3 regions of the Xylanimonas protaetiae genome follow, and region 3 is predicted to be linked to each of the others. Evidence: riboswitches for the same ligand, from Rfam matches in the RefSeq annotation. Region 3 holds a riboswitch; each other region holds the start of a gene.
What was found. A riboswitch is a leader RNA that binds a small molecule or an ion and turns the genes downstream of it on or off. The one in region 3 is predicted to bind S-adenosylmethionine.
Positions count from the first base shown of each region.

Region 1: another riboswitch for S-adenosylmethionine. It lies ahead of ET471_RS17430 (LLM class flavin-dependent oxidoreductase); the one in region 3 lies ahead of ET471_RS03925 (ABC transporter substrate-binding protein).
Region 2: another riboswitch for S-adenosylmethionine. It lies ahead of ET471_RS18130 (hypothetical protein); the one in region 3 lies ahead of ET471_RS03925 (ABC transporter substrate-binding protein).

Region 1 covers NZ_CP035493.1:3,753,232-3,763,413, forward strand. The annotation lists gene ET471_RS17410 (L-lactate MFS transporter) at 1-1,163, opposite strand, end outside; gene ET471_RS17415 (polysaccharide deacetylase family protein) at 1,741-3,309, shown strand; gene ET471_RS17420 (hypothetical protein) at 3,316-3,981, opposite strand; gene ET471_RS17425 (MFS transporter) at 4,091-5,272, opposite strand; SAM riboswitch class IV at 5,443-5,553, shown strand; gene ET471_RS17430 (LLM class flavin-dependent oxidoreductase) at 5,588-6,733, shown strand; gene ET471_RS17435 (ABC transporter substrate-binding protein) at 6,826-8,493, shown strand; gene ET471_RS18295 (ABC transporter permease family protein) at 8,490-8,864, shown strand; gene ET471_RS17440 (ABC transporter permease) at 8,861-9,514, shown strand; gene ET471_RS17445 (ABC transporter permease) at 9,511-10,182, shown strand, end outside.
Region 2 covers NZ_CP035493.1:627,325-637,506, forward strand. The annotation lists gene ET471_RS02745 (VOC family protein) at 1-412, shown strand, start outside; gene ET471_RS02750 (GNAT family N-acetyltransferase) at 409-984, opposite strand; gene ET471_RS02755 (CPBP family intramembrane glutamic endopeptidase) at 983-1,816, shown strand; gene ET471_RS02760 (sensor histidine kinase) at 1,813-2,976, shown strand; gene ET471_RS02765 (response regulator) at 2,973-3,629, shown strand; gene ET471_RS02770 (DUF2180 family protein) at 3,676-3,930, opposite strand; gene ET471_RS18130 (hypothetical protein) at 4,124-5,119, opposite strand; SAM riboswitch class IV at 5,168-5,285, opposite strand; gene ET471_RS02780 (OmpL47-type beta-barrel domain-containing protein) at 5,507-8,032, shown strand; tRNA gene ET471_RS02785 (tRNA-Ala) at 8,176-8,248, opposite strand; gene ET471_RS02790 (GNAT family N-acetyltransferase) at 8,321-8,866, opposite strand; gene ET471_RS02795 (hypothetical protein) at 8,853-9,044, opposite strand; gene ET471_RS02800 (aminoglycoside phosphotransferase family protein) at 9,170-10,075, shown strand; gene ET471_RS02805 (TOBE domain-containing protein) at 10,105-10,182, shown strand, end outside.
Region 3 covers NZ_CP035493.1:861,060-871,241, reverse strand. The annotation lists gene ET471_RS03930 (NADP-dependent isocitrate dehydrogenase) at 1-1,864, opposite strand, end outside; SAM riboswitch class IV at 2,080-2,192, shown strand; gene ET471_RS03925 (ABC transporter substrate-binding protein) at 2,417-4,057, shown strand; gene ET471_RS03920 (ABC transporter permease) at 4,059-5,102, shown strand; gene ET471_RS03915 (ABC transporter permease) at 5,099-5,992, shown strand; gene ET471_RS03910 (dipeptide ABC transporter ATP-binding protein) at 5,989-7,761, shown strand; gene ET471_RS03905 (DUF1684 domain-containing protein) at 7,776-8,657, shown strand; gene ET471_RS03900 (amino acid ABC transporter permease) at 8,654-9,616, shown strand; gene ET471_RS03895 (amino acid ABC transporter ATP-binding protein) at 9,613-10,182, shown strand, end outside.

The DNA.
Region 1 (10,182 bases), 970 kb from region 3:
AGCGGCCCCGCGATGCCGGCGGCCGACCAGGCCGTGAGCAGCCGGCCGTGGATCGCGCTGACCTGCATCCCGCCGAACATGTCCTTGAGGTAGGCCGGGATGGCGGCGAACCCGCCGCCGTAGAAGCTGATGATGATCGCCGCGAACAGCACGAACAGCACGATCGACGACGTCCCCACCTGGGACAGCAGCACGTACACGACCGCTCCCACGCCCAGGTACATCATGTAGATCCGCTTGCGCCCGACGACGTCGGAGAACGTCGACCAGCCGAACCGGCCGCCCATGTTGCACAGGGACAGCACGCCCACGAACCCGGCGGCGACGGCCGCCGCCGTGCCGGGGAAGAAGTCCTGCACCATGGGCGCCGCCTGCTCGAGGATGCCGATGCCCGCGGTGATGTTGCAGAACAGCACGACCCACAGCAGCCAGAACTGGGGCGTCCTGATGGCGTTCTGCGCGGTGACGTTGCCCTGGCAGATGAGCGCCGACCGCGGCTTCTCGGGCGGCGTCCAGCCCTTCGGCCGCCAGTCGGGGTGCGGCGTGCGGATGGTCGCCGCACCGGCCAGCATGACGACGACGTCGATCGCCGCGATGGTCAGGAACGTCGGGATGATCGCGTTGACGGGGTCCGCCGCGAACGACTCGAGGAACAGGTCCGTCAGCGGCGACGCGATGAGCGCCCCGCCGCCGAAGCCCATGATCGCGAGCCCCGTGGCCATGCCCGGCCGGTCGGGGAACCACTTGATGAGCGTGGACACGGGCGACACGTAGCCGATGCCCAGGCCGATGCCGCCGATGCCGCCGTACCCGAGGTAGAGCAGCCAGAGCTGGTTCGTGGCCACGCCCACCGACCCGACGGCGAAGCCCAGGCCCCAGCACAGGGCCGCCAGCACCATCGCCTTGCGCGGTCCCACCCGCTCGACCCACGTGCCGCCGAACGCGGCCGAGAGGCCCAGCATGCCGATCGCGATCGAGAAGACGATCCCGATCTGTGTGAGGCTCGCGTCGAACCGGTCGACGAGCGCGGTCTTGAACACGCTGAACGCGTAGACCTCGCCGATCGACAGGTGGACCGCCAGCGCGGCCGGCGGGATGAGCCACCGGTTGAAGTCGCGCGGCGCCACGGCGCGGCTCTTGTCCAGGACCGACAGGATGCTCATGCCGGATCCCCCTCTCACACGTCCACGGCGGTGCCGGGGCACCATTGCCGGGCACCGTAATCGACCCCCATCGCGCGGCCGGGCCGTGTCGCGCAACGGTCGGTCCGGTCACGGAAGGACCAAAGCTCACCCTGCGGGAAGCCTCGGCGGGCCCCGCACCTGGCTATGGTCACGCCGTCCGGCCGCGTCCGTCTGCCCTGGTGAGAGGCCCACGGCACCGTCATGACGACGTTCGACGCCGAGCGCCTCGCGGGCTGGACGCCGCTCAGCACCGTCGTCGGCCTCGTCCTCTCGATCGTCGCCTGGCTGGTGCTGCGCGGCGCGCTGCGGGCGTTGCGCGCCGACGGCGCGCCGACGGCGCGACGCCCGCGGGCCTGCCCGCGCTGCCCGGCCCCGACTCCCCGCGGCGCCCGACGGCGCGACGCCGCAGGAGCAGGCGCGCCAGCGGCTCGCGTGGATGGCGAAGCGGTCGGGGCTCCTCGGGCGACGCTGACTCCCGGCGACCGCCGCGCGCCGCAGACCGACGTCCTGCGCGCGCCTGCCGCGCCCCGCCCCGGACTCCGCCGATGCTGGGGGCATGGCTGGCCGGATCCTGCGCCGCGTCGGCGTCGCCCTCGCGGCGTCGGTCGTCGTCGTGCTCGGGGCGCCGCTGGCCGTCGACGCCGTGGCCACGGACCGCCCCGTCGTCGGGCTGCGGCTCGCGGACCTCGCGCGCTCCGAGGTCTGGTCCGACGGCGCCGCCGCGGCGCGGGCCGTCGCCGACCAGCGCGCCGCGACCACGCGGACGCTCACGGCCGGGTCCGCCACCCACGACCCCACCCTCGCGACGCTCGGCCTGGTGGACCCCGCCGACGAGCTGCACGACCGGCTGCTCGCCGCCGGCCGCGACGGCTCGTTCTGGGACGACCTCGTCACGCAGACGCGGGCGGTGTGGGGCCTCGAGGAGGTCATCCCGCCCCGCGACCGGCTCGACCCGGACCGGCTCGAGGCGGCGCTCACCTCGCTGGCCGACGAGGTCACCGCCGCGCCCACCGACGCGTCGATCGCCTACGCCGCCGGCCGGGTCGTCGTCCGCCCGGACGTCCCGGGCCGGCGGCTCGACGTCGACGCCGCCGTCGAGGCGGTGACCGCCGCCGTCCGCGACGACGCCCCGTCCGTGGACCTGCCCACGGCGCCCGTCGCGGCCGCGGTCACGTCCGCCGACCTCACCGCCGCCGCGGCCACGGTCGGCACCGCCGTCGAGCGCCCCCTCGTGCTCGCCGCGGGCGACACGCGCAGCACCGTCGCGCCCGACGCCGTCTTCGCCGCGCTCCCCGTCACGGTCGCCGGCGGCGTCGCGTCCGTCGGGGTCGACGCCGCCGGGCTGGGCGCCGACATCGACGCGGTCGCCGCCCTGACCGACCGCCAGCCCGCGCTGCGCATCGTCATGACCGGCACCGTCGTCGCGCCGGGAGCCGAGGGCGCGCGGCTCGACCGCGCCGCGGCCTCGCAGGCCGTGCTCGCCGAGCTCCAGGCGCGCGCCGCGGGCGGCGGCTCCGACGTCGTCACCCTCCCGGTCACCGCGCTGCCGTTCACCACCGTGGAGGCGACGCCGGGCGCGTTCGAGGGCGACCAGGCCGTGCACCTGACGTTCGACGACGGGCCGGGCGGGCACACCGAGCAGATCCTCGACATCCTCCGCGCGAAGGGCGCCCACGCCACGTTCTACGTCGTCGGCGACAGGGCGCGCGAGCACCCGGACACGGTGCGGCGCATCCTCGCCGAGGGGCACCGGCTCGGGAACCACTCCACGACGCACGCCGACCTGACGAAGGCGACGCCGGAGGCGCTCGCCTCCGAGCTCGCCACGACGCAGCAGCTCCTCACCGACATCACGGGCGTGCGCCCGACGGCGTTCCGGCCGCCGTACGGTGCGGTCGACGCCGCGGTGCGAGCCGCCGCCGCGGCGGAGCACCTGTCCGTGGACCTGTGGACCGTCGACCCGAACGACTGGCGCAACCCCGGCGGCGCCACCGTGCGCGACCGGGTGCTGGCCGCGGCGAAGCCCGGCGACGTCGTGCTGCTGCACGTGCTGAACCAGAGCACGGTCGACGCGCTCCCCGGGCTCATCGACGCCCTGCGCGCCGGCGGGCGCCCCGTCGACTGAGACCCGTCAGGCGGACGGCGGCCGCACGCCGTACGTGAGCGCCAGGTCCCAGGGCGTTACGTCCCAGGTGAGCGCCACGTCCCACATCATGCGCCAGACGACGGCGAGCGTGGCGTCGGAGCGCGGCGCCGCGACCGAGGCGACCGGCTGCCCGGCCGTGACGTGGTCCGACCAGAACTGCGACCCCGCCGGGGCGGGCGCGGCCTCGAGGCGGATCTCGTCGTCGGCCGCGACGAACAGGCAGTACGGCTCCGCGGGCGCGTCCCAGCCGCCCGCCTCGAGCAGCAGGTAGCCGCCCGACGCGACCGTGAAGCGCACGGCCCGTCGGAGCCCGTCGGCGACGTCGTCCATGGTCGTGTCGCGGGGCTTGCCGGGCGTGCCGAGCGGGATCGTCACCCCGTCGAACGCGCCGCGCGGGTCGGCGTCCGGGGCGCGGGTGCGCGGCGCGAGGACGAGCACGCCCCGCTCCTCGTCGAGCAGGGCCACCTCGCGGAAGCGGCCGTCGGCCCGCTGCGTGCGCGCGAGGAGCCCCTCGTACATCGCCCGGCGCAGGCCGTCGTCGTCGAGGGACCACAGGCGCGGCCGGTCCGTCCACGTCGTGACCAGGCCGCCCGCGCACAGGCTCAGCTGCGCGGGGACGAGCTTCGACCGGGCGTCGGGCGTGTCGTTCACGCCTCCATGGAACCAGCGACCGGGCGGGTCGGCGCGGGCACCGTCTCCGTCTGCGGCGTCATGGGACGCCCTTTGCCTTGCGCGGGTCAGGTGGCCTGCCTTGCGCGGGTCAGGCGGCGACGGCCGGCGAGGACGCCGTCCGCCGCACCACGCGCTCGCTCATCACGGCGACCAGGACCGTGAGCAGCAGCATGAAGGGCGGGAACAGGCCGATGTCGACATGGTTCGCGACGAGCCCGAACGCGGGCGGCATCGCGATCGACCCGGTGTACGCGGCCGCCATCTGGACGCCGACGATCGCCTGGGAGTTCTCCGCGCCGAAGTTGCTGGGCGTCGAGTGGATGATCGCCGGGTAGATCGGGGCGCACCCGAGCCCGGTGACCACCAGCCCGTTGAGCGCGAGCGCCGTGCCCGGCACGGGCAGCCACACGGCGACGATGCCCACCACCATGAGCGCGAGGCCGAGCCGGATCATGCCCCGGTCGCCCACGCGGTCGGCGACGAAGCCGGCCAGGAACCTGCCCACGGTGATGCCGAGGAGGAAGAACGAGGCGTAGCGCGCGGCGGTCGCGGTCGCGACGCCGCGCTCGATGGCCAGGTACGACGCGCTCCACAGGATCGCGGTGCCCTCGACGGCGCAGTAGCCGAAGAACGCGAGCAGCAGCGACTTCACACCGCGGATGCGCAGGATCTCGGGCAGCCGCAGCGCCCGCGCCGTCGTGCGCAGCTCCGCGGTCTGCGCGAGCTGGCCGCGCCACAGCGGCAGCGTCGCCACGAGGATCGCGCCGATGCCGAGCTGGAGGAACGCGACGGTCCGGTACCCGCCGGACCAGCCGTGCTGGGAGCTCAGCGCCTGCGACATGATGAACGGGCTGATGACCGTACCGACGCCCCAGAAGCAGTGCAGCCAGTTCATGTGCCGCGAGCTGTAGTGCAGGGCGACGTGGTTGTTGAGCGCGGCGTCGACGGCGCCCGCCGACAGCCCGAACGGGACCGCGAGCACGAGCAGCGGCCAGAACGACCCCACGAGCGAGAACCCCAGCAGCGCCAGCGCCGAGACCAGCACCGACACGGCGGTCACGCGCCCCGCGCCGAACCGGCGCGTCAGCCGGTCCGACAGCAGGCTCGAGACGATCGTCCCCGCGGAGATCACCATGGCGATCAGCCCCGCATACGACAGCGGGACGCCGAGATCCTGCTCCATCGCGGGCCAACCGGAGCCGAGCAGGGAGTCCGGGAGCCCGAGGCTGATGAACGCGAGATAGATCAGCGCGAGCAGGAGCGTGGCCATGGGGACGACACTTCCGGCAAGCGCCCCTGGTCGGCAACCGGTGCGCGGCGCCACTTTCTGAAGCGAAACTGTCCACAATGCGGGAACTCATTTCCTTCCGTTGACGACGACGGCAACAGTTCGTACCTTCCCGTTCTGCCAGGTCAGATGCGATCTGGCACCGCCTCTGCGGTCATGAGTCCCGACGCCAAGCCCCGGCTCGTCGGGCGGCAACCCTCCCCTGTGGCGGGGTGCCCCGGGTGACGACCAGGCGCACGTCTTCGCGTGCGCAAGCACAGCCCACCGGGCTCCAGCGCCCGGGGAACAGGAACTGCGATGAGCGACGCCCTGCGCCTGCACTGGTACCTCCCGTCGGCGGGTGAGTCCCGCGACGTCCTGCACGGCGGCACCAACATCGCGCCGGTCGACGACGGCGCCCCGACCGCCCCGTATCGCGCACCGTCGCTGTCGTACCTGACGCAGGTCGCGCTCGCGCTCGAGGAGACGGGGTTCGAGTCGGTCCTGGTGCCGACGGGCTCGTACTGCGAGGACCCGTGGGTCCTGGCCGCGTCGCTCGCCGCCGTGACGAGGAACCTGAAGTTCCTCGTGGCGCTGCACCCGCGCACCACGACGCCCGCCTACACCGCCCACCGGGCCGCCACCCTGCAGCGGATCTCGGGCGGGCGCCTCTCCCTCAACGTCGTCACCGGCGAGCCCGGCCCCGAGGCCTGGAAGCACGGCGACTTCGGCGACAAGGAAGACCAGTACGCCCGCACCGACGAGTTCCTCGACGTGTACCGCGCGCTGTTCCGCGGCGAGACCGTCGAGCGCGAGGGCCGGCACGTCACGCTGCGCGACGCCACGCTCGACACCGTGCGCGGCACGCCCGTCCCCGACCAGCCCGAGGTCTGGTTCGGCGGCTCGTCCAGCTACGCGGGCGACGTCGCCGCCAAGCACGTCGACGTGTACCTGTCGTGGCTCGAGCCGCTCGACCAGCTCGCGGAGAAGATCGAGTGGATCCGGGGGCTGGCCGCGGCCCAGGGCCGCGAGGTCCGGTTCGGCGTCCGGTCCTGGGTTCTCGTCCGCGACACCCACGAGCAGGCCGAGCGCGACGCTCTCGCGCTGCTCGACGGCGTCGACGCGGCCAAGCAGGCCCAGTTCCGGTCGTTCCTCGTCCAGCGTCAGTCCGTCGGCCAGCAGCGCGGGCAGGCACTCCTGGCGGACGCCGACGTCACCCGTCCCGAGAGCCTCTGGATCGCCCCCGGCGTGTGGGGCGGCTTCGGCCTGGTCGCCGGAGGCCCCGCGCTCGGGTTCGTCGGCTCGTTCGACGACGTCGCCGACCGCCTCGAGGAGTACCGCCGCATCGGCGTCTCCGAGGTCATCGTCTCCGGGTTCCCCAACCTCGAGGAGACCCGCTGGGTCGGTGAGGGCCTGATCCCGGCGATCCGTCGCCGCGAGGCCCTGGTCCCCGCCGGCGCCTGACCTCGGCGCCTGTCCCCTGCCTTATCCCCTGCTCCACCCCGCCACGGCTGCGCGGCCACGACCGTCCGCAGTCACACCCGTGAGGACTTCCCATGCCCATCGTCACCACCCGATCGACTCGACGGACCGCCGCGGCCGCGCTGACGCTCGCCGCAGCCCTCGCGCTCGGCGCCTGCTCGGGCGGGTCCGCCGCCTCGACCTCGGCAGGCGGCACGGCCCCGACGGGGACCCCCGTGGACGGCGGCTCCCTGACCTGGGGCGTGAGCGTCGAACCGGTCTGCTACAACCCGCAGCGCTCGGGGCAGCAGAACTCCTACCCGATCATCCGCAACTTCGCCGAGTCGCTCGTCGGCAAGGCCGCCGACGGCACGTACACGCCGTGGCTGGCCAAGTCCTGGGACATCTCCGACGACGAGACCGTGTACACGTTCCACCTGCGCGACGACGTGACCTTCTCCGACGGCACCCCGCTGACGGCGCAGATCGTCAAGGACAACTACGACCTGTTCGTCGCCGACGGCTCCACCCTCAACGCCCGCCCCTACTTCGTCGCCTACGACCACTCCGAGGCGACGGACGACCACACCCTGGTCGTCACGCTCAAGCAGCCCGACGGCGCGTTCCTCGACGGCGTTGCCACGATCAGCTCGGCGATCCTCGCGCCCACCTCCCTCGCCGTCGACGGCGACCTCTGCCAGCCGAGCGCCGAGCTCATCGGCACCGGCCCGTTCACCGTCAGCGACTGGCAGGCCGGCCAGCAGATCGTCTTCACCAAGCGCTCCGACTACGCCTGGGGCCCCGGGTACGCCCAGCACACCGGCCCGGCGCACCTGGACAAGGTGACGTACCGCTACCTGCCCGAGGCCACGGTCCGCACGGGTGCGCTGACCGCCGGCCAGGTGGACGTCATCGAGAACGTCCAGGTCACCGACACCACCGTGTTCAAGGACGCGGCCGGGTTCCAGTACCTCACCGGCCCGACCACCGGGACGGCGTTCAGCCTCAACATCAACACGCGCATCGCCCCCGCCGACGACGTCCGCGTCCGCCAGGCGCTGCGCGACGGCTTCGACCTCGACGCGCTGATCCAGGGCCAGTACCTCGGCACCGTCCAGAGGGCGTACTCGAGCGTCGGCCCGGACAGCCCGTACTTCGACAAGGACCTCGTCGGCACGTGGGGCAACGACGTCGACGGCGCCAACGCGCTCCTCGACGAGGCCGGCTGGACCGGCCGCGACGCCGACGGCTACCGCACCAAGGACGGCACGCGCCTGACCATCGTCGTCGGGTACCCCGAGCCGTACGTGCGCGACGAGCGGGACGTCCTGCTCCAGGCCGTCAAGGCCGAGCTCAAGGAGAACATCGGCCTGAACCTGGACGTCCAGATCATCACCGGTGCGGCGTTCTCCGACGAGCTCGCGAAGGGGACGTGGACGGTCTACCCGAACACGCTGCCCACCGCCGACCCGTCGAACCTCTTCCGCAACGTCTTCACCAGCAACGGCTTCCTGTACGCGGGGGCGACGCAGGCGACCGCCGGCCTCGACGAGCTCGTCGCCGAGAGCCGCGCGTCGCTCGACCCCGCCACGCGCAAGAAGGCGCTCGACGCGATCCAGGCCGCCGTCGTGGACGACGCGCGCTACGTGCCGCTGTACCACCCGGTATACACGGTGGCCGCCAAGGACACGGTCGGCGGCCTGTCCTTCGAGCCGCAGCTCGACTCCCCGGCGAGCTCCTACGACGTGTGGGTCCAGCAGTGACCTCGCTCGCCGTCGAGCCTCGCAGCACCGGCGAGCCGTCCTCCCCCGGGCCCGCGCCTCGCGCGGGCGCCGGGGCGGCACCCGCCCGCGGGACGCACCCCGTCGTGCGCCGGCTGGTGACCCGGGTCGCGTCCGGCGTCGTGGTGCTGTGGGCGGCGGCCACGATCGCGTTCTGGACGCTGCAGGCCGTGCCCGGGTCCGTCGCGGACATCCTCGCCGGCGACCTCAACGACCCCGAGCTGCGGGCGGCGCTCGTCTCCGAGTGGCAGCTCGACCGCTCCCCGTGGGCACAGTACGTCCAGTTCCTCGGCAGGCTCGTGCAGGGCGACCTCGGCACGTCCTACGTGCAGCGCCAGCCCGTGCTCGGGTGATCTCCGACCAGATCGGCTCGACGATGATCCTCGCGCTCAGCGCGGGCGCCCTGGGGACGCTGCTCGCCGTCGTGCTCTCGACGACGACGATCGGCCGCCACCGCGCGGTCCGGGCGGTGCTGTCGACCCTGGAGCTGGTCTTCGTCTCGGTGCCCGTGTTCTGGTCCGGGATCCTGCTGCTGATGGTCTTCTCGTTCGGGCTGGGGCTGTTCCCGGTCGCGGGCGGCACCGGCGTCCAGTCGCTCGTGCTGCCCACCGTCGCCCTCGCCCTGCCGACGGCGGGCCTGCTCAGCCAGGTGCTCCGCGAGGCCATGGAACGCACGATGCTCGAACCGTTCGTCGTCACCGTGCGCGCGCGTGGCGTGCGCGAGTCCCTCGTCGTGTGGCGGCACACGCTGCGGCACGCGCTGGTGCCCGGCATGACCGTCGCGGGCAGCCTCGTCGGCGGCCTGCTCGGCGGCGCGGTGATCACCGAGCAGGTCTTCGGACGGCCCGGCCTCGGCTCGGTGACCCTGCTCGCCGTGACCAACAAGGACGTCCCCGTGGTGCTCGGCGTGGTGCTGCTCGCCGCGACCGTCTACGTCGTCGTCTCCACCACGCTCGACGTGCTGTACGCGGCCGTCGACCCCCGTCTGCGAGGTGCCCGATGAGTGCCACGTCCCTGCTGGGACGCCCGAAGGCCGTCCCGCGCGCTCCCCGGGTTCCCTGGGTCGCCTCGGCCCGCCGACGGGTCACTGTGCCCGTGGCCGTCGCCCTCGTGGTCGTCACGTTCCTCGCCGTGCTGGTCGCGTTCCCGGGCGTGCTCGCCCGCTTCGACCCGTACTCCAGCGACCTGACCGTCGGCCTCCGGGCGCCCTCGGGCGAGCACTGGTTCGGCACCGACCGCCTCGGGCGCGACGTCTGGTCGCGGGTCGTCCACGGCGCGCGCTACTCCGTGCTCATCGGCCTGGCTGCCACCGCCATCGGCGTCGTGCTGGGAACCGTCCTGGGCGTGAGCGCGGGACTGTCCGGCGCGTTCCTCACCGGCCGCGTCGGCCGGTGGCTCGACGAAGGGCTGACCCGGCTGCTCGACGTCGTGTCGTCCTTCCCGGCGATCCTGCTGGCCATGCTCGTGGTCACGTTCACCGGGCCCGGCGTCTGGAACGTCGCCGTCGCGATCGGCATCGCCGGCATCCCGCTGTACGCCCGCGTGGTGCGCTCGCAGACGTTCGTCGTCACGCGCGCCGACTACGTGGCGCACGCGGCGGTGTTCGGCCGCAGCCGGTGGGCCGTGCTGGGCGAGCACGTGCTGCCCAACGCCCTGACCGCGGTGCCCGTG
Region 2 (10,182 bases), 230 kb from region 3:
CAACACGGAGCAGGTTCAGGAAGCGATCGCGTTCTGGCTCACCGACGGAGAGGCGAACCGGTACCTGCGGTTCGCGGTCGTGGACCGGACGAGCGGCACGGCAGTCGGCACGCTGGAGATGTTCGGCCGGCCCGCCGACACGTGGAACGACGTCGCCTGGGGCCTGCTCCGGCTGGACCTGGCGCCCGCGTTCGAGACGCCCGAGCACCTGCGCGAGCTGTTCGCCCTCGCTGACGGGTTCTTCGACCTGTTCGCCGTGGAGCGCATCCTCACCCGCGTCCCGGGGCACACGCCGCGGCACGAGGCGGCGCTCGGCGCCGCGTTCGCACCGTTCGACTGGAGCCGCCCAGGATCGACGGGTGCGTACCTGGCGAAGACGCGCAGAAGCAGGCCGGCTCTGCCGCGTCCCTAGGCGTCGGCCGCCTTCACCCAGCGGCTCCAGTCGTCCTGGGCCACGTAGCCCGCGGCACTCCACAGCGACTGGCCCAGCTCGTTGTGGTCGAGGACCATCGCGCTGAACCGCTCGGCGCCCAGCTCCCGGAACCGGGCCTCGGCGAGCTGGACCATGCGGCGCCCAAGGCCCCGCCCGCGCAGGCCCGGCTCCACCGCGAGCCGGTAGAGGTTGGCACGCCAACCGTCCCAGCCGGCGACGACCGTGGCGACGATCCTGCCGTCGAGCTCCGCGACGATGACGGCCTCGGGGTCCCGGGCGACCAGCCGCCGGACCAGGTCGGGCCGGTCCGAGGGCCGGGACGCGTTCTCGCCCGCCCGCAGCCAGAAGCCGACGAGCTCGTCGACGTCGGCGAGGGTCGCGGCACGGAAGGTCAGGGGATCCACGCGGGGCAGTCTCGCATCCGCCGGCCGTGGGCCGCGACAAGGCCCTGGACGCGCCACCCGGGCCGCCTGTCCCCCGTCGGAGCTACCGCGGATCGTCCACCCCAGGGCGATGTGACGAGAGCGGCCCGTCCCTAGCGTCGAGGACATGAAACTCCTCGCGCAGATCCTCGCCGTCGTGGCGATCTCCTTCGTCGGAAGCCTGGCCCTCGGCGCCGTGGCCTCCAGCGCCTGGCTCACGCTCGTCGTCGGCGTAGCGGTGGCCGTGGGCGCCGTGCTCGGCTACGGCTGGGTGGTGCGCCGCACCGAGCGGCGTCCCGCGTCCGAGGTGAGCCGGTCCGGCGCCGTCTCGGGGCTCGGCTGGGGCACGCTCGCCGGCGTCGCCCTGTTCACGCTGGTCATCGCGGCCATCGCGGCGCTCGGCGACTACCGGGTCTCCGGCCTGGGCTCGCCGAGCGGCGCGCTGGGGCTCGTCGGGATCATGGCCATGGCCGCGGCGACCGAAGAGCTGCTGTTCCGCGGCGTCCTCTTCCGGCACGTGGAACGCTGGTGCGGCACCTGGGTCGCGCTCGTCGCGACGGGGCTCGTCTTCGGCCTCGTCCACCTGTCCAACCCCCACGCCACGCTCGCGGGCGCGATCGCCATCGCCGTCGAGGCCGGTGGCATGCTCACCGCCGCCTACGTCGCGACGCGGCGGCTGTGGCTCCCGATCGGGCTCCACCTCGGCTGGAACTTCGCCGAGTCCGGCATCTTCAGCACCGAGGTGTCCGGCAACGGCACGCACACAGGCCTCCTCGACGCGACGATCTCGGGACCGGTCCTCGTGACCGGCGGCGAGTTCGGGCCCGAGGCCAGCCTCTACGCCGTGGTCCTCTGCCTAACGGCAGCGGCCGCGCTCCTCGTCGTCGCCCGACGACGCGGCCGTCTGGTGCCGATGCGGCTCCCCCGGCGTCGAGCCGTGGCCGCTACCCTCTCCCGGTGAGCGTTCTGGCCGAGAGCCGGCGCCGTTGGCGCCGGCTCCCCGTCGTCGTGCGAGACCTCGCGCCAGGGCTGGCGCTCCTGGTCGCCTCGCTGGTGCCCGCGCTCCGGCCGCACGGCATGCAGCTGGGCGACCTGCCTACGCGCCCGCTCGACGCGCTGGCCGCGGTCGCGCTCGCCCTGGAGTGCCTGCCCCTGGCGCTGCGACGGCGGTGGCCACTGGCGAGCCTCACGCTGGTGACGGGCGGCTTCGCCCTCGACCAGCTGCGCGCGTACCACCTGGTCACGGGCGCCGCGCTGGCGCTGTCGCTCGCGAGCACCGGGCTGCACCTGGAGCGTCACCGTCGCGCGACCGCCGCCGCCACGACCGCCGCGTACCTCGCCCTCGCAGCAGGGCTCACGCTGCGAGGCTCCGACGAGGGGGTCACGGGGTTCGTCACCTTCTTCCTGCTCGGCGTGCTCGCCTGGGTCGGCGGAGCCTGGCTCCGTGCGGCCCGCGCCGGAGAGGCCGAGCGGCGACGGCACGTCGCCGACGACGCGCTCGCCGCGGAACGGACGCGCCTGGCCCGAGAGCTCCACGACGTCGTGACCCACCACGTGACGGCGATGGTGGTGCAGGCCCAGGCCGCCCGCTACCTCACCGCGACACCCGACCGGCTCCAGCAGGCGCTCGACGCGATCGCGGACACCGGCCGGCTCGCCACCACCGACCTGCGGGACCTGCTCCACGTGCTGGACCCGCACCGCCCGGCCGCGGCCGGCGCGGGCAAGGCTCCATCGGTCGACGACATCGGCGCCCTGGTCGACCAGGCACGCCGGGCCGGGCAGCCGGTCGAGCTGACCCAGGACCTCGGCGCCACGACGGCCGCAGGGAGCGCCGGGCTCGCCGCCTACCGCGTCGTGCAGGAAGCCCTGACCAACGCCCTCAAGCACGCCCACGGCAGCCGCACGGTCGTCGTCGTCCACCAGCACGAAGAGGAGATCACCGTGGAGGTCGGCACCGACCCTGCCACCGCCCCGAGCCCGGCACCCGCCGGAGCCGGGCGCGGCCTGACCGGGCTGCGCGAACGGGTGGAGGCGCTCGCGGGAGAGCTCTCGGCCGGCCGGCGGCCCGACGGCGGCTTCGTCGTGCGGGCCCGCATCCCCCGGGCGAGCCGCTCGTGACCGCGGCCGTCCGGGTGCTGGTCTGCGACGACCAGGCGCTCATCCGCACCGGGTTCGCCACCATCATCGACGCCCAGCCCGGCCTGGAGGTCGTCGGGGAGTGCGGCGACGGCCGCACGGCGGTCGACCTCGCCCGCCGGCTCGCTCCGGACGTCGTCGTCATGGACGTCCGCATGCCCGTGCTCGACGGCATCCAGGCCACCCGCCTGCTCGCGGGCGCCGGCGTGGCGCACCCCGTCAAGGTGCTGGTCGTGACGACCTTCAACCTCGACGAGTACGTCTACGAGGCCCTGCGCGCCGGGGCCAGCGGCTTCCTGCTCAAGGACGCATCCACCGACCAACTGCTCCACGGCATCCGCACGATCGCCACCGGTGCCGCGCTCCTGGCTCCCGAGGTCACCCGGCAGCTCGTCGGCAGGTACGCCGCCCGCATCCGCCCGGCGGAGGCGGGGCCGGACGACGCCCTGACCCCGCGCGAGCTCGACGTGCTGCGCCTCGTGGCCGAGGGGCTGTCCAACAGGGAGATCGCGGACGCGCTCGTCATCAGCCCCGAGACCGTCAAGACGTACGTCTCGCGCATCCTGGCGAAGCTCCAGCTGCGCGACCGGGTGCAGGCGGTCGTCTACGCGTACCGACGCGGGCTGGTGACCTGACGGCGCGGTACGGGTGCGCCGCCGAGGGGACGTCGTCCTCAGGGCGTCAGACAGCGGGCACGAGCGCGGCGTCGACCCGCTCGGCGAAGCCGTTGTCCACGACGTACCCGTCGGCACACGCCCGGCAGAACAGGCGACGACCCGGCAGCCGCCTGGTCGAGGGGTTGCCCGGGCTCGTCACGGGCTCCGCCTGGTGGCCCGAGAGCGTGTGCTCGAGGCAGATCCCGGCACCGCAGCTGGAGCACACCGCCACGGCATCGGCCATCGCCGTCGCCTCGCTCGCACAGTCGAAACAGCGCATCACCACTCCTTGTCCTCGGCTTCCAGTCGGACACCGTAGCGGCGTGGCGGATCGTGCACGGAGCGTGTCGCTGGATGACGCACGACGACGACGTCGGCGCGACTGGGTCGGTCCCGCGTTCGAGAGGTTCCGGGCCCACGGAAGGCCGCTGACCAGGACGTTCCTCCTGGCCAACGGCCTTCTGAGGCGGGCCTCAGTCGGCGCGGTGCCGCTTCGTCCGCAGCCGCGCGTCGGTCGGCTGGCGGATCAGGTCGTCGTCGCCCGTCTCGCGCGGGACGAGGGAGAACCCGTCCGGCGTCTGCGGGTCGTAGAGCACGACGGCGTTGACCTCGGCGACATGGCGGAGCCAGCTGTCGAGACGGCGCTGGTCGGTCTCGCGCAGGTCGAGACCGGCCCTCCGGCGTGCCTCGACGCGCAACATCGCCAGGTTGTAGTTCGACCGGTGCTGGAGCGCGACCTCCCACGGGATGAGCTGGTCGTCGCGGGCGATGCGGGGCTCGAGGCCGCGCCGGAGCCTGACGTTCGACCACATCGCCAGGCCGGTCTCGATGCCGTACTTGCGCCGGTACTCCTCCTGGATCCAGCGGTAGGTGCGACCCTCCTCGATCCAGCGGATGACCTCGCGCTCGTCGACGATCTTGGTCGGTGCTGCCACAGCCTGTGCTCCCTTCTCGGTCGGGCTGGTCTTGACGTCGGCGGCGGACGCCTGGGTGTCGTTCGGTGGCGCTGAGGGGCAGTCGTGGTGGGCGCACCACGCGCGCGCCTCGGTCAGGTCGGTGGTCTCGGCGGCCACGCCGCACGACCCGCACGAGGCGAGGTACGGTGCACCGTCGTCGTCCTGGGCGACATAGACGGTCAGGTGCTCCCACCGGTGATCGCGGTGGCCGGTCCTGGCGTGGAGACGCTCGGGCATCTGGAGGACCAGACCGCAGGTGCACACGCGCCGGCCTTCGAGCCGCGTCCAGACGACGAGCCGGTGCACCTGCTCCTCTCGCGCGACGACGACGGCCTCCAGGGCAGCCCTGTCAGCCGCGGCCTGACGTCCGAGCGCCGCGTCGTCGAACATGAATGCTGCCCAGTCGGCCTGGTCGCTGCGCAGCCGAGACCCGCCCACGTCGACCACGCGGGGGTCGTACCGGTGGTCGCCCACCCGGTAGTCGTACCTGGACCCGGGGGTGTACTTCGTCATGCGTCCCTCCGTCGTCGGAAGGCTCACCCCGCGTTGCTGCGAGGTGCTGCCCCGTGCTTGGCCGACGTCGGACGACGTCGACCCGGGTCTTCTCCGGAAGGCACCGTGTCGGGAACGCGGTTGCCGTCAGCCCACGTCCGGAGGCGTGCGGGCTGAGCTCGTGACCTGGTCGCAGAACGTAGCAGACGACGCCGACAGGACGGCGCGGGTCAGGGCCGGCGTGCGGGACTGCGCCCGGACTTCACCCGGGCACCCGGCCGCGTGCGCGCCTCGGGGTTCCGCTCTCTCGTCCGATCGCCCGGGCCCTACGGGTGTCAGGTATCACCTGGGCGGGCCACCGCTCCTTCCACTCGCGGGCGTCCTGGCCCGCCCGTTCAAGGAGCACCCATGGCTGCGCGCAGTGTCACGATCAAGATCCAGAACGACTTCGACGTCGCCTTGTTGACCGACCACGACAGCATCCAGCACGGCACCTGGGGCACCGCGCTGCCGCCGCGTATCGAGCCCGGCACCACCGGCCAGGGGGTGGCGGAGTCGGACGGCGTCATGACGGGCACCGAGGGCACCGTCTGGTACCGCCTCGACATCCCGGGATCGACCGGTCTCGTGCGGTTCCACTGGGACAACCCTTACGTGGGCAGTAACAACTACGACCAGGGCGGTCCCGCGGTCGTGAGCGTGGTGCGTGTCGGCGACGGCGCCGGCAACGACTCCACCGCGCACTGGGTCGTGGCCGACGCCTCGACCACCGGCGACGGCATCCCCGACGCCTGGAAGACCGCCGGGGCGACGATCGACCCCGGCGGTGGCGTCGGCCCGCAGTTCGTCGACCTGCCCGCGATGGGCGCCACGGTCGGCAAGCCCGACCTGTTCGTCCACCTGGACTGGATGGAGGACGGCACCCACTCACACCGACCCAGCGACGCGGCGATCAAGCTAGTCGTCGACGCCTTCGCGGCGGCGCCCTACATCGCCCGTAACGGCGCGGTCGGCATCAACCTGCACGTCGACGCCGGCCCGAGCAGCATCATGAGCTTCGGAACCGGAGCCACCTGGGGTGGACTCAGCCGGGCGGCGGCGGTCGGCGAGGTCACCCAGCTGGGCACCGGGACCGTCGACGCCGACAACGGCCTTGTCGACTACGACTGGACCGAGTTCGACAAGCTCAAGAACCGCACGGGCGGCGTCGTGAAGTCCGGCCGCGCGCCGATCTTCCGGTACGCGGTCGCGGCGCACCAGCTGGCCTCGGCCGGCAACAGCGGCGTCGGCCGGCAACCGGGGTCGGACTTCATCGTCAGCCTCGGCACGTTCGCAGGCGTCACCGACATGCAGACGGCTGGCACCTTCATGCACGAGCTCGGCCACAACCTCGGGCTCGACCACGGCGGCACCGACGGCGTGAACAACAAGCCGAACTACCCGAGTGTCATGAACTACGTCTGGCAGTTCTCCGGGATCAGTCGCGGCGGCGTGTTCGTGCTCGACTACTCCCGAGTCGCTCTCGCGTTGCTCAAGGAGGCCGCGCTCAACGAGACGGTCGGGCTCGGTCCCGGCGCGATCGGCTACGCGACGGCCAAGTGGGTCCCTGGCGTGGGAGGGGCGTCGGGCGCGTTCGTGAACGTCGCCAACGCCGCCGGACCGATCGACTGGGACGCCGACGGCGTCGCAGACAAGCCCACGGTGCCCTTCGATGTCAACGGCGACGGCACTCAGGCCGATCTGCAGCCATGCAACGACTGGCTCAACGTCAGACTCCGGGGCGGCGCGATCGGCGCCGGTGGCTACACGCCGCCGCCGATGGTCACCTCCGTCCCGCGAGAGCTGACGCCGGCAGACCAGGCGCGCATCCTGCCGCCGGACGGTACCGCGCCGGTGACGACGGCGAGCGTCTGGCCCATGCCGAACGCCGCTGGCTGGAACCGGACCGCCGTCACTGTCACGCTCACGGCGACCGACGACATCTCAGGCGTCGCGCGCACCGTCTACGACGTCGACGGCGTCGGGCCGACGACGTACATCTCGCCCGTGCCGATCGGCGCCGAGGGTGTGCACCCGTTGGGGTTCTCCTCGATCGACCACTCCCAGAACGCGGAGACGCGGCACGAGACCACGGTCAGCCTGGACCTCACCGCGCCCGAGGTGGTGATCAGCTACGACCCGCACGCCGACGATGTGGTCGTCGAGGGTCGCGACGGCCTGTCGGGTGTCGTCACGAGCCCGGTCGTGCCCGTGAGTCGGTCCGACGTCGAGTGGACGCCGTTCGGCTCCGACGTCGCCGAGCTCCGGGTCTACGAGGTGCGCGACCACGCCGACAACGTCACCACGCTCTACCTCAAGATCCGGTGCTCGCCGTTCGCGTACGAGGCGAGCGTGCTCGCGCTGCGGTACGACGACGACCGGCGTCGCGGCCACGCACGCGAGGAGCAGCCGCTGGCGGAGGTGGCCGAGCCTCGCCTGGAGGACCGAAACAGCTCGCGAGCACCGCGGAACACGATGGTGTTCGAGCGGCTGGTCGGGCGGAGCGCGGCGGTTCCGCTGCTGGGGGTGCGCCAGCTCGTCGCCATCGGCGAGGGCGATGCGCGCCGGACGGTGAAGGCTCGCTGGGACGCGCTCGACGACTACACGATCCTCGTCCGCGAGTCCGGCACGGGGTCGTGCGGGCCGTGCCGACAGGGCCGGGAGCGGGACGAGCGCGAGCAGGAGGAGCGCGAGCGGGAGCGTCGTCGGTCCGGGTGCTGCTGCGACGACGAGGGCGACGGTGACGAAGGGGCTGACGAGGACGGGAGCGACCACGGCGGCAGCGACAGCGCCGATGCACCGTGCGGCCCGACCGTGGTGTCCGAGACCGACCTGCGGGGACTGCTCGTGCTGCACGTGATGTCCGAGGACGGGCGGTTGCACGTGCTCGAGTAGCGCTCCCTCCACGCCGTTCTCGGCGTGCAGGGAGAATCTCACGTGGAATCACGGTCGTTCAGGCCCTCTCGCTGGAGGACCTCCGGGGAACGTCGAAGGCCGCTGACCAGGACTTTCATCCTGACCAACGGCCTTCCAAGGAGTGGAGCTAGGGGGATTCGAACCCCCGACCTTCTCATTGCGAACGAGACGCGCTACCAACTGCGCCATAGCCCCAAGGTGCGCCCTAGGTTAACACCCGACGGCCCGGGTTCTCCAAATCGCCTGCGACGCCGCGCGCACGGGCGGTCACGGCGCGCGCCGCTCCACAAGGATCGTGTCGCGCCACTGCCCGGCCAGGGGCCCGTAGGTCATGAGCCCGATGCGTTCGCGGCGGCCGACGACGCGGAACCCGTGCGTGGCGTGCAGCCGCAGGCTGGCGGTGTTCTCGGGGAAGATGCCGGACTGGAGGGTCCAGGCTCCGGCGTCGTCGGCGGCGGCGACGAGCGCGTCGAGCAGCAGGCCGCCGACGCCGCGTCCGCGGGCGGCGCGCGCGACGTAGAGGGAGTGCTCGACGACGCCGCGGTACACCTCTCGGCTGGAGACAGGTCCGGCCGCGGCCCAGCCGACGACGTCGTCACCGGTCGTGGCGACGAGCCGCAGGGCAGGGTGCTTGGCGGCGTCGAACTCCGCCCAGGTGGGCGGAGTGGCCTCGAAGGTGGCGTGGCCGCCGGCGATGCCCTCGCGGTAGACGGCCTCGACGGCGGGCCAGTCGGCGGGCGCGAGCGGCCGGACGGCGACGGTCGTCGCGTCGCCGCCGGTCGACGGCACGAGCGCGGGCTCAGCCGGCGTCAAACCTGTCCTCGCCGGTCCGGTCCGGGTCGTCCACGGGGGACGCGCCCAGCTCGCCGCGTGCGGCGCGCTCCATCTTCTCGACGAAGCTCTCTTCCTCCACCACCTCGGTCACCACCACCTCGGTCGCGGTGATGACGACCTCGGTGACCTCGTCCTGCTCCGTCCCGTTCCCGCCCATCGTGGACCCCCTCGTCTCGTCTTCCCACGGTAGCCATGGATCGGGGCGTGCGACATCGCAGCGCGAACCTCGCATCCCCCAGAATGAGGTGCCCTCCACAACCCCGGGCGGGCACAGTGGGACGCGTGACCGTCCCCTCGATCGACGAGGCCCTCGTCGCCGGCCTGATCGCCGACCAGTTCCCGCAGTGGGCCCGCCTTCCCGTGGTCGCGGCGTCGCCGCAGGGGTGGGACAACCGGACGTTCCGTCTCGGGGACGCGCTCGGCGTGCGCCTGCCCAGCGCGCCCGGCTACGCGCACCAGGTCGCGCAGGAGCATCGCTGGCTGCCCTTGCTCGCGTCCCGGCTGCCGGTCCCCGTCCCGCGGCCGCTCGGCCTGGGACGCCCGGGGCGCGGCTACCCGTTCGCGTGGTCCGTCAACGCCTGGCTCGACGGCGAGGTGCTCTCGCGGTCCGACGCCGTCGACCGCGTCGTCGTCGCGCGCGAGCTCGCGCAGTTCCTCGTGGCGCTACGGGGCGTCGCCGCCGACGACGGGCCACCCGCCGGACCGCGGACCTTCTACCGGGGCGCCGACCTGGCCGTCTACGCCGACCAGGCCCGAGCGGCGATCGCGGTCCTCGGTGCGGCGGGTCACGACCCGGTGGCCCTGCGCGCGGTCCTCGACCGCGCCCTCGTCTCCCGCTGGGAGGGCGGTCCCGTCTGGTTCCACGGCGACGTCGCCCCCGACAACCTGCTCGTCGCCGGAGGCCACCTCGCGGGCGTGCTCGACTTCGGGTGCAGCGGCGTCGGCGACCCGGCCTGCGACCTCGTCATCGCGTGGACAGCGCTCGACGCCGCGTCCCGGCGGGTGTTCCGCGACGCCGTCGGCCTCGACGACGCCACGTGGGACCGGGCGCGGGGCTGGGCCGTGTGGAAGGCGGCCATCACGCTCGCCGACCCCACGTCGGGCCGGGACCGTGTCCGAGAGCAGCGTCGGGCGCTGCGGGAGATCCTGGCGGACTCTCCGCAGATGCGGTCTCTCACCGCGTCCTGACCCGCGTTCACGGGAGTATCGTTCGCACCATGCCGACGATGCGGATCAGGGATGCCGCCATGCACCTCGGGGTCAGCGACGACACGGTGCGGCGGTGGGTCGACCGC
Region 3 (10,182 bases):
TCGACGTCGTCTGCGCGAGGTGCTCGAACGACGCCGCGAGCGCGAAGAACTCGCCGAGCGAGTCCCAGCGCAGGTAGTTCTCCTCGACGAGCTGCTGCACGTGCTTCGGGGCGGAGCCGCCGGCGCCCGTCTCGAACAGGCCGCCGCCGTTCATGAGCGGCACGATCGAGAGCATCTTGGCCGACGTGCCCACCTCGAGGATCGGGAACAGGTCGGTGTTGTAGTCGCGCAGCACGTTGCCCGTCACCGAGATGGTGTCGAGGCCCGCGCGCATGCGCGCGAAGGAGAACGCGGTCGCCTCGGCGGGGGCCATGACGTGGATCTCCAGGCCGTCCGTGTCGTGCTCCGGCAGGTACTGCTCGAGCTTGCCGATGAGGTTGAGGTCGTGCGCGCGGTGCGCGTCCAGCCAGAACACCGCGGGGGTGCCCGAGAGGCGGGCGCGGCGCACGGCCAGGGCGACCCAGTCGCGGATCGGGGCGTCCTTGGTCTGGCAGGCGCGCCAGATGTCGCCGGCCTCGACGTCGTGCGCGAAGAGCACCTCGCCGGTGCCGTCGACGACCTCGACGCGGCCCGCCACGGGGATCTCGAAGGTCTTGTCGTGCGAGCCGTACTCCTCGGCCGCCTTGGCCATGAGACCGACGTTCGGCACGGTGCCGATGGTGGCCGGGTCGAGTGCGCCGTGCGCACGGCAGTCGTCGATCGCCGCCTGGTAGACGCCCGCGTACGACGAGTCGGGGATGACGGCGAGCGTGTCGTGCTCCTTGCCGTCCGGGCCCCACATCTTGCCGCCGCCGCGGATCATCGCCGGCATGGAGGCGTCGATGATGACGTCCGACGGGACGTGCAGGTTGGTGATGCCCTTGTCCGAGTTGACCATCGCGAGGGCCGGGCCGGCGGCGAGCCCGTCGGCCACCGCCTGGCGGACCGCCTCGCCGTCCGTCATCGACTCCGTCGCGGCGAGCAGGGCGCCCAGGCCGTCGTTGGCGGAGACGCCCGCGGCACGCAGCGAGTCGCCGAACTGCTCGAACACGGCGGGCAGGAACGTCTCGACCACGTGCCCGAAGATGATCGGGTCGGAGACCTTCATCATCGTGGCCTTGAGGTGGGCGGAGAAGAGCACGCCCTCCTCCTGCGCGCGCGAGATCTGCGCGGCGAGGAACGCGCGCAGCGCGCGCACCGACAGGAACGTGCCGTCCACGACCTCGCCGGCGAGCACGGAGAGCCCGCTCTTGAGCACGGAGACCGTGCCGTCGTCGGCGACGAGGCGGATCGTCAGGGTGTCGTCGGCGGGGATGACGACCGACTTCTCGTTGTGGAAGAAGTCGCCCTCGGTCATGGTCGCGACGTTGGTCTGCGACGTCGGCGACCAGGCGCCCATGCGGTGCGGGTGCGCCTTGGCGTACGCCTTGACCGAGCCGGGGGCGCGGCGGTCGGAGTTGCCCTGGCGGAGCACGGGGTTGACGGCCGAGCCCTTGACGCGGTCGTAGCGGGCGCGCACGTCGCGCTCCTCGTCGGTGGCCGGCGCCTCGGGGTAGTCGGGCACGTCGAAGCCCTGCGCCCGGAGCTCGGCGATCGCGGCCTTGAGCTGCGGCACCGACGCGGAGACGTTGGGGAGCTTGATGATGTTGGCCGTGGGCTCCTCGGCGAGGCGCCCGAGCTCGGCGAGCGCGTCCGGGACCTGCTGCTCCGGGGTCAGGCGCTCCGGGAACTGCGCGAGGATGCGCGCCGCGACGGAGATGTCGCGCGTCTCGAGCTCGACGCCGGCCTGGCCCGCGAAGGCCTGGACGATCGGCAGGAACGAGTACGTCGCCAGCAGCGGTGCCTCGTCGGTGTGGGTGTAGATGATCGTGCTCGGACCGGCCATGGGCGGCGTCGCTCCCTGGTGCGTCGGCGCTGCTGTGCAGCGGGGCGGAGTTTTCTCGACATCAAGATACTTCAGCGCGCGCGGGCGTCTCGCATCGACCGGGGTGGACCCTTCTGCGGGACGCCGTCTCGCCATGTGAAATAGATAATGTTGAGTGTTGCCCTCAACAATGTCGATTCGTAGAGTCCTGCGTACCGGGGTCCCACGGCCCCGGTGGTCATGAGCTCCGACGTTCAGCCCCGGCTTGTCGGACGGCAACCCCCCGCGTGGGTGGGTGCCCCGGGTGAGGACCAGGTTCGCCGGCACCGTCGGCGAGACAACACGCGAACCCCGCCCCGTGCGGGACAGGAGGAGAAGCAATGAACCGGAGCCTGTGTCGTCGTAGCTGTCGCTGACACGCGACGCCGCGACCTGCGGCCCGGGGCGGCAGCCCCGCAGCACCTCCCGACACCGCCCCCTGGCGGTCCCCCTCGACCCCGCTGCCCGTCGTCGTCCTGACGGGTCCCCTCGGCCTACGCCGCGCCTTGGCGTACCCCCTTCCTGGAGACACCCATGCCTCGAACCGTCCCCGCACGCTGGCGCCTCGCCGCCGCAGCCCTCGTCGTCGCCCCCGCGCTGGCCCTCACGGCCTGCGCCGGACCGGGCACCGCCGCCGGGGGTGCGCCCTCCGCCGACGCCGGCACGCCCGTCGAGGGCGGCACGCTGCGGTTCGCGCTCGGCGCCTCGCCGTCGGGCGTCGACCCGCAGCAGGTGGGCTCGAACGTGAGCATCTACATCGCCCGCCAGCTCGCCGACTCGCTGACCGACCAGGACCCGGAGACGGGCGAGATCAAGCCCTGGCTCGCCACCTCCTGGGAGGTCAGCGACGACCTGACGCAGTTCACGTTCCACCTGCGCGACGACGTCACGTTCTCGGACGGCACGCCGCTGACGGCGACGACGGTCAAGGCGAACTTCGACGCCCTCACCGGCCCCCTCGGCGCGTCGGCGCCGCTCGCGGCCAGCTACCTCGCGGGCTACCAGGAGACCAAGGTCGTCGACGAGCACACCGTCACGGTCGTGTTCGCGGCCGCGAACGCCCAGTTCCTCCAGGCCAGCTCGACCGTCACGCTCGCGATCCTCTCGGACGCCACCGCGACCGCCGACCCGGCCGCCCGCCTCCAGGGCAAGGTCGTCGGCTCCGGCCCGTTCGTCCTGAAGTCGTACACGCAGGACCAGGGCGCCGTGATCACCAAGCGCGCCGACTACGCGTGGGCCTCCGGCGTCGCCGACCACGAGGGCGCCGCCTACGTCGACGAGATCGACTTCTCCATCGTCCCCGAGTCGGGCGTCCGCGCCGGCGGCCTCGCCTCCGGCCAGTTCGACGCCGTCGGTGACGTGCTGCCGCAGGACGTCCAGCAGATCTCCGGTGCGGGCGGCTCGCTGCTCACGCGCACCAACCCGGGCGTCGTGTTCGTCCTGCAGCCCAACGTCGCCAGCGGCCCGCTCGCCGACGTCGCGGTGCGCCGCGCGGTGAGCCAGGCGATCAACCGCCAGGAGCTCGTCGACACCGTGCTCTCCGACGCGTTCAAGCCCGCCACGAGCGTGCTCGCCTCCACCACGCCCGGCTACGTCGACCTCTCGAAGGACCTCGCCTTCGACGCCGACGCCGCGACCGCCGCGCTCGACGCGGCCGGCTGGGCGAAGGGCGCCGACGGCGTCCGCGAGAAGGACGGTCAGAAGCTGTCGTTCGACGTCATCTACGCCCCCAACTTCACCGGCTCGCAGGCCGTGCTCGAGCTCGTCCAGCAGCAGCTCCGCGCCGTCGGCGTCGAGCTGGAGCTGCGCCAGCTCACCCAGGCCGAGCAGACGGCCGCCCAGAAGAGCGGCGACTACGACACGTACTACTACAACGTCACGCGCGCCGACGGCGACATCCTGCGCCCGCAGTTCGGCGTCCAGGGCAGCAACCTCAACAAGCGCGGCGCCGACCCGGTGCTCGACGGCCTCCTCGCCGGCGAGCTCACGCAGGCCGACGCCGCCGCGCGCGCCGACGCGATCGGCAAGGCCCAGGAGGCCGTGCTCGACCAGGTCTACGCCATCCCGCTCTTCGAGCTCGCGCAGTCCATCGGCGTCGCGAAGGACGTCCACGGCGTGACCTTCGACGCCTCCAGCCGCCTGCTCTTCCACGACGCCTGGATCGCGGGGAAGTGACATGACGCGCTACGTCCTGGGCCGGGTCCTCGCGGCCGCCGCCGTGCTGTGGGCCGCCTTCACCGTGTCGTTCGTGGTGCTCTACCTGCTCCCGTCCGACCCCGTGAGCGTCATGCTCGACAACGCGTCCGCCGGCCAGTCCGTCGACCCGGCCCAGGTCGCGGCGCTCCGCGCCCGCTACGGCTTCGACCAGGGACCGCTCCAGCAGTACCTGTCGCAGCTCGGGCACACCCTGACCGGCGACCTCGGCACCTCGCTCTCGAGCGGCGCCCCGGTGCGCGAGCTCATCGGCCAGGCCCTGCCGCAGACGGCGGCGCTCGCGGGGCTCGCGCTCGTGATCGCCGTCGTCGTCGGCGGAGGCGTCGCCCTGCTGGCCTCCTGGACCCGCTCCGACCGGCTGCGCGGGCTGCTGCTCGCGCTGCCTCCGCTCGGCGTGGCCGTGCCGGGCTTCTGGGTGGGGCTGCTGCTCCTCCAGCTCTTCTCCTTCCGCTGGTACTGGTTCCCCGCGGTGGGCAACGAGGGCTTCGCGTCCCTCGTGCTCCCGGCCGTCACGCTGGCGATCCCGGCGTCGGCGTCGGTGGCCCAGGTGCTCGCGCAGGGGCTCGACGCCGCGTGGCGCTCGCCCTACGTGGAGACGGCGCTCGCCAAGGGCGCCACCCGCACCCGCGTGCTCACGCGGCACGTGGTGCGCAACGCGGTGCTCCCGGCGCTGACCGTGCTGGGCGTGCTCGTCGGCCACCTGCTCGCGGGGTCCGTCGTGGCCGAGACCGTGTTCTCCCGCCAGGGCTTCGGGCGGCTCGTCGAGGAGGCGGTGACCGTCCAGGACATCCCCGTGGTGCAGGGCCTCGTGGTCGTCGCGGCCGTGGTGTTCGTGCTGGTCAACCTGCTCGTCGACCTCGCGTACCCGCTGCTGGACCCGCGCATCGACCTGACGGCGGCCGCGGGCCGCGGCCTGCTGCGCCTGCCGCGGCGCTCCCGCTCCGCCGGGGTGCCCGGCCGCGCCGCCGTCCCCGCCGCCCCCGCCGAGCTGAGGAGTGCCGCATGAGCGTCCTGTCCGTCGTCCGCGCCCCGTCCGCCGGGGCCGCCGCGGGAAGCCCGACGACGGCGCCGCGCGCCCGGCGCCTGGCCCGGCCGTTCCTGCGTCCCGGCGCGGTCCTCGCGGCCGCCGTCGTGCTGGTGGTGCTCGCCTGGGCCGTCGCGCCCGGCCTGTTCGCCGCGCAGGACCCGATCACGGGCGTGCCCGCCGACAAGCTCCAGGCGCCCAGCGCCGCGCACTGGTTCGGCACCGACCACCTCGGCCGGGACCTGTTCAGCCGGACCGTGCACGGCACGGGGCTGTCGCTCACGGCGGCGTTCGTGGCCATCGGGATCTCGCTCGTCGTCGGCGGCGCGCTCGGCCTGGTCGCCGGGTTCGCGGGCGGCTGGGTCGACACGCTCGTCATGCGGGCCTCCGACGTGCTGCTCGCCATCCCCGGCCTGCTGCTCTCGCTGGCCGTCGTCACGGCGCTCGGGTTCGGCACGCTCAAGGTGGCCGTCGCCGTGGGCGTCGCGACCGTCGCGACCTTCGCCCGCGTCATGCGCGTCGAGGTGCTGCGCGTGCGCGGCGCCACCTACGTCGAGGCCGCACGCCTCGCCGGCGCGCGCGAGACCGCCGTCGTGCTGCGGCACGTGCTGCCCGGCGCCGCCGGGCCCGTGCTGGTGCTCGCCGCCGTCGAGCTCGGCGCCGTCGTCCTGGCGGTGTCCGCGCTCAGCTTCCTCGGCTTCGGCGCGGCCCCGCCCACCCCCGAGTGGGGCTCGCTCGTGGCCGAGGGCCGCAACTACCTCGCCACCGCCTGGTGGTACTCCACCCTGCCCGGTGTCGTGATCGCGGCCTTCGTGGTCGCCGTCGGACGCCTCGGGCGCGCTTTCTCCCACGACCGGAGGGCAGTGCGATGACGATCCTGACGAACCGGGTGCCCACGGAGACGCCCGCGACCCCGGCCCCCGCCGCGCCGGAGGCCGCCGACGGCGCCACCGCGCCCCAGCCGGTCCTCGCCGTCCGCGACCTGCGCGTCTCCTACCGCGGCCGCAGCGGCGTCGTCGACGCCGTCCGCGGCGTGACGTTCGACGTGCTGCCGGGCGAGATCGTCGCGCTCGTCGGCGAGTCCGGCTCGGGCAAGTCGACGACGGCGCACGCCGCCGTCGGCCTGCTGCCGCACGCCGGAGGAGTGACGGGCGGGAGCATCGCCCTGGGCGCCGACGCGTCCCGGCGCCTCGACCTCGCCGGCCTGCCGCAGCGTGCCTGGGAGCGCGTGCGCGGCTCGCGCGTCGGCCTCGTGCCGCAGGACCCGGGCGTCGCGCTCAACCCCGTGGTCCGCATCGGCGAGCAGGTGGCCGAGGTGCTGCGCATCCACGGGCTCGCGGGCCGCCGCGACGCCGCCGCGACCGCCGTCGAGATCCTGCGCTCCGTGGGACTCGACAACCCCGAGGCGCGCGCCCGGCAGTACCCGCACCAGCTCTCGGGCGGCATGCGCCAGCGCGTCCTCATCGGCATCGCGCTCGCCGCCCGCCCCGAGCTCGTGATCGCCGACGAGCCCACCAGCGCGCTCGACGTCACCGTGCAGCGGCGCGTGCTCGACCTGCTCGTGGACCTCACGCAGCAGGCCGGCTCCGCGGTGCTGCTCATCACCCACGACCTCGCCGTGGCCGCCGACCGCGCGCACCGCGTCGTGGTGCTCAAGGACGGCGAGGTCGTCGAGCAGGGCCCGACGGCAGAGCTCCTCGCCGCGCCGCAGCACCCGTACACGCAGGCGCTGCTCGCGGCAGCGCCAGGGCTCTCGCTCGGCCGCGACGAGGTCGGGCCCGGTGGCGCCGCAGGTGCCGCGACGGCCAGTGCGCGCGTCGCCGAGCGGGACGCCGTCGCCGCGCCCGCGCCCGACCTGCTCGTCGTCGACGGCCTGCGCAAGCAGTTCGCGCTCGGCGCCCGCGGCACCCTCACCGCCGTCGACGACGTCTCGTTCACGATCCCGCGCGGGTCCGCGTTCGCCCTCGTGGGCGAGTCCGGCTCGGGCAAGTCGACCACCGCGCGCCTCGTGCTCGGCCTCGAGCGGGCCGACGCCGGGACCGTGCGGATCGACGGGCGCGACGTCGCGGGCGCCCGCGGCCCCGCGCTGCGCGACCTGCGGCGCCGCACGCAGCTCGTCCACCAGAACCCTTACGCCTCGCTGGACCCGCGGTTCACGGTCGCGCAGGTGGTCGACGAGCCGCTCCGCGCCCACCGCACGGGCCCGCGGGCGGAGCGCCGGGCGCGCGTCGCCGAGCTCCTCGACGCCGTCCACCTCCCGCAGGCGCTCGCGTCCCGCCGCCCCGCGGAGCTCTCGGGCGGGCAACGGCAGCGCGTCGCGATCGCCCGCGCGCTCGCCCTCGACCCCGACCTGCTGGTGCTCGACGAGCCGACGAGCGCGCTCGACGTCTCGGTCCAGGCGCGCGTGCTCGACCTCCTCGCGCAGCTCCGCGCCGAGCGCGGGCTGACCTACCTGTTCATCTCGCACGACCTCGCCGTCGTGCGGCAGGTCGCCGACCACGTCGGCGTCCTGAGCCACGGCCGCCTCGTGGAGACCGGCCCGGTGGCCGACGTCTTCGACCACCCGCAGGACCCGTACACGGCCGAGCTCGTCTCGGCCGTCCCCGGCCGGCAGGTCCCTGCCGCCGCCCGCGCGAGCTGAAGGAGAGGCACGACATGACCGCACCGACCACCGAGGTCACGCCCGTCGGCACCCGGACCGCCCAGCGGTGGGCCGCCTGGCACGCCGAGCGCGAGCGCGACCTGGCCACGCCGCACGGCTGGCTGAGCCTCGTCGCCTACCACTGGCTCCCCGCCGAGCCGTCCCGCCTGCCCGGCCTTCCCGGGCTGTGGTGGGCCGACGCCGACGGTGCCCGCACGCGCCCCGGCTCCGCGCCCGACGAGCACGGCTCCCTGCACGCCGACGATGTCGTCGACGGCTCCGCGGACGCCGTCGTCGCCGAGGGCGCCTCGCGCATCCTGGGCACGTTCCTGCCCGCGGGCCGCTCGCCGCTCGACGCCGACCCGGGCGCGACCGCCGAGGTCGCCGTCGAGCTCGTGCGGCGCACGGGGCGCTACGCCGTCCGCGTCCGCGACCCGCACGCGCCCGCCCTGCTCGGGTTCGCGGGCGTGCCGGTGTTCGGGCACGACGACGCCTGGGTGCTCGACGCCACCGTCCGGCTCTTTGCGGAGCCGCGCGCGGAGACCGTCGGCGCGGCGCGCATCGGGCTCGTCCACCGCACGCAGGTGGTCGGCGAGGTCGACCTGCCGTACCCGGGCGACCCGGCCCGCACGGTGACGCTCGCGCTCACGGGCAAGCCCGGCGGCGCCACGCTGCTGCTGTTCTCCGACGAGGCGGCCGGCGTCGCCCCGTGGCGCGTGCTGTGGCTCGACCTGCCCGAGACGCTCGCCCCCGGCGCCGAGGGCACCGTGCGCGTCGACCTCAACCGCACCATCAACCTGCCCTACGCGTTCAGCGACCACGGTACGTGCCCCGCCCCCGTGCCGGGCAACCACGTGCCGTTCGCCGTCACCGCGGGCGAGAAGGCACCCCGGTGACGGCCGTCGCCGCACCGCCCACCGCGGCGGTCGCCCCGCCCTACGCCGGCCTGCGGGTGGTCCCCGCGCGCCACCCGGGGCGCTGGGTCGCCACCGCGGGCGTCGCCCTGCTGCTCGCGATGGTGGTCAGCTCGCTCGTCCGCAACGAGCACTGGGAGTGGGACGTCGTCGCGACGTACCTCACCTGGCCCTCGGTGCTCGAAGGGCTCTGGGGCACCCTCCGCCTCGCCGCGACGGCCACGGTCATCGGCTTCGGCCTGGGCACCGTGCTGGCGCTCATGCGCCTCTCGCGCTCGCCGCTGCTCCAGTCCGTGGCGTGGGGCTACATGTGGGTGTTCCGCTCGGTGCCGCTCATCCTGCAGCTCCTGCTCTGGTACAACCTCGCGTACCTGTACCCGGAGCTGAGCCTCGGCATCCCGTTCGGCCCCGGGTTCGTCCACGTCGAGACGCTCGACGTCGTCGACAAGTTCGGTGCCGCCGTCCTGGGCCTGGGCCTCTCGCAGGCCGCCTACAGCGCCGAGATCGTGCGTGCCGGCATCCTCGGCGTCGATCAGGGGCAGCACGAGGCCGCCGCGTCGCTCGGCATCCCGCGCTGGCGCCAGCAGTGGCGCGTCGTCCTGCCGCAGGCCATGCGCACCATCGTGCCGACGTCGGTCAACGAGATCATCGGCCTCGTCAAGGGCACGTCGGTGGTGTACGTGCTCGCGTACGGCGAGCTCTTCTACATGGTCGGCATCATCTACGGCCGCAACCAGCGGGTCGTCCCGCTGCTGCTCGTCGCGGGCATCTGGTACCTCGTCATCACCACGGTGCTGACCGTCGCGCAGTACTACCTGGAGCGGCACTACGCCAAGGGCGCACTGCGCACCCTGCCGCCCACCCCGCGCCAGCGGGTGCTGGCGCTGCTGCGTACGCGCGGCCACCTCACGCGCGTCGCGCAGGGCGGGGGCCGGGCATGAGCGGCGGCCACCTGCGCCTGCACGGGCTGCGCAAGTCCTACGGCACCCTCGAGGTGCTGCACGAGGTCGACCTCGAGGTCCGCCCCGGCGAGGTCACCGTGATCCTCGGGCCGTCCGGCTCGGGCAAGTCCACGCTGCTGCGCCTGGTCAACCACCTCGAGAAGGTCGACGCCGGGTTCGTGGAGCTGGACGGCGAGCTCGTCGGCTACGAGCGGCGCACCACGCGCCGCGGCGAGGTGCTGCGCGAGCTCAAGGAGAAGGACGTCCTGCGGCAGCGCACCCGGATCGGGTTCGTGTTCCAGTCCTTCAACCTCTTCCCGCACCTGACCGTGCTCGAGAACGTCGTCGAGGCGCCCGTGTCCGCCCAGGGGCGCCGCCGCGCCGACGTCGAGCCCGAGGCGCGCGAGCTGCTGACCCGCGTGGGCCTGGCCGACAAGGCCGACGCCCGGCCACGCCAGCTCTCGGGCGGCCAGCAGCAGCGCGTCGCCATCGCGCGGGCGCTCGCCATGCGCCCGTCGGTCCTCCTGTTCGACGAGCCGACGTCGGCCCTCGACCCCGAGCTGGTC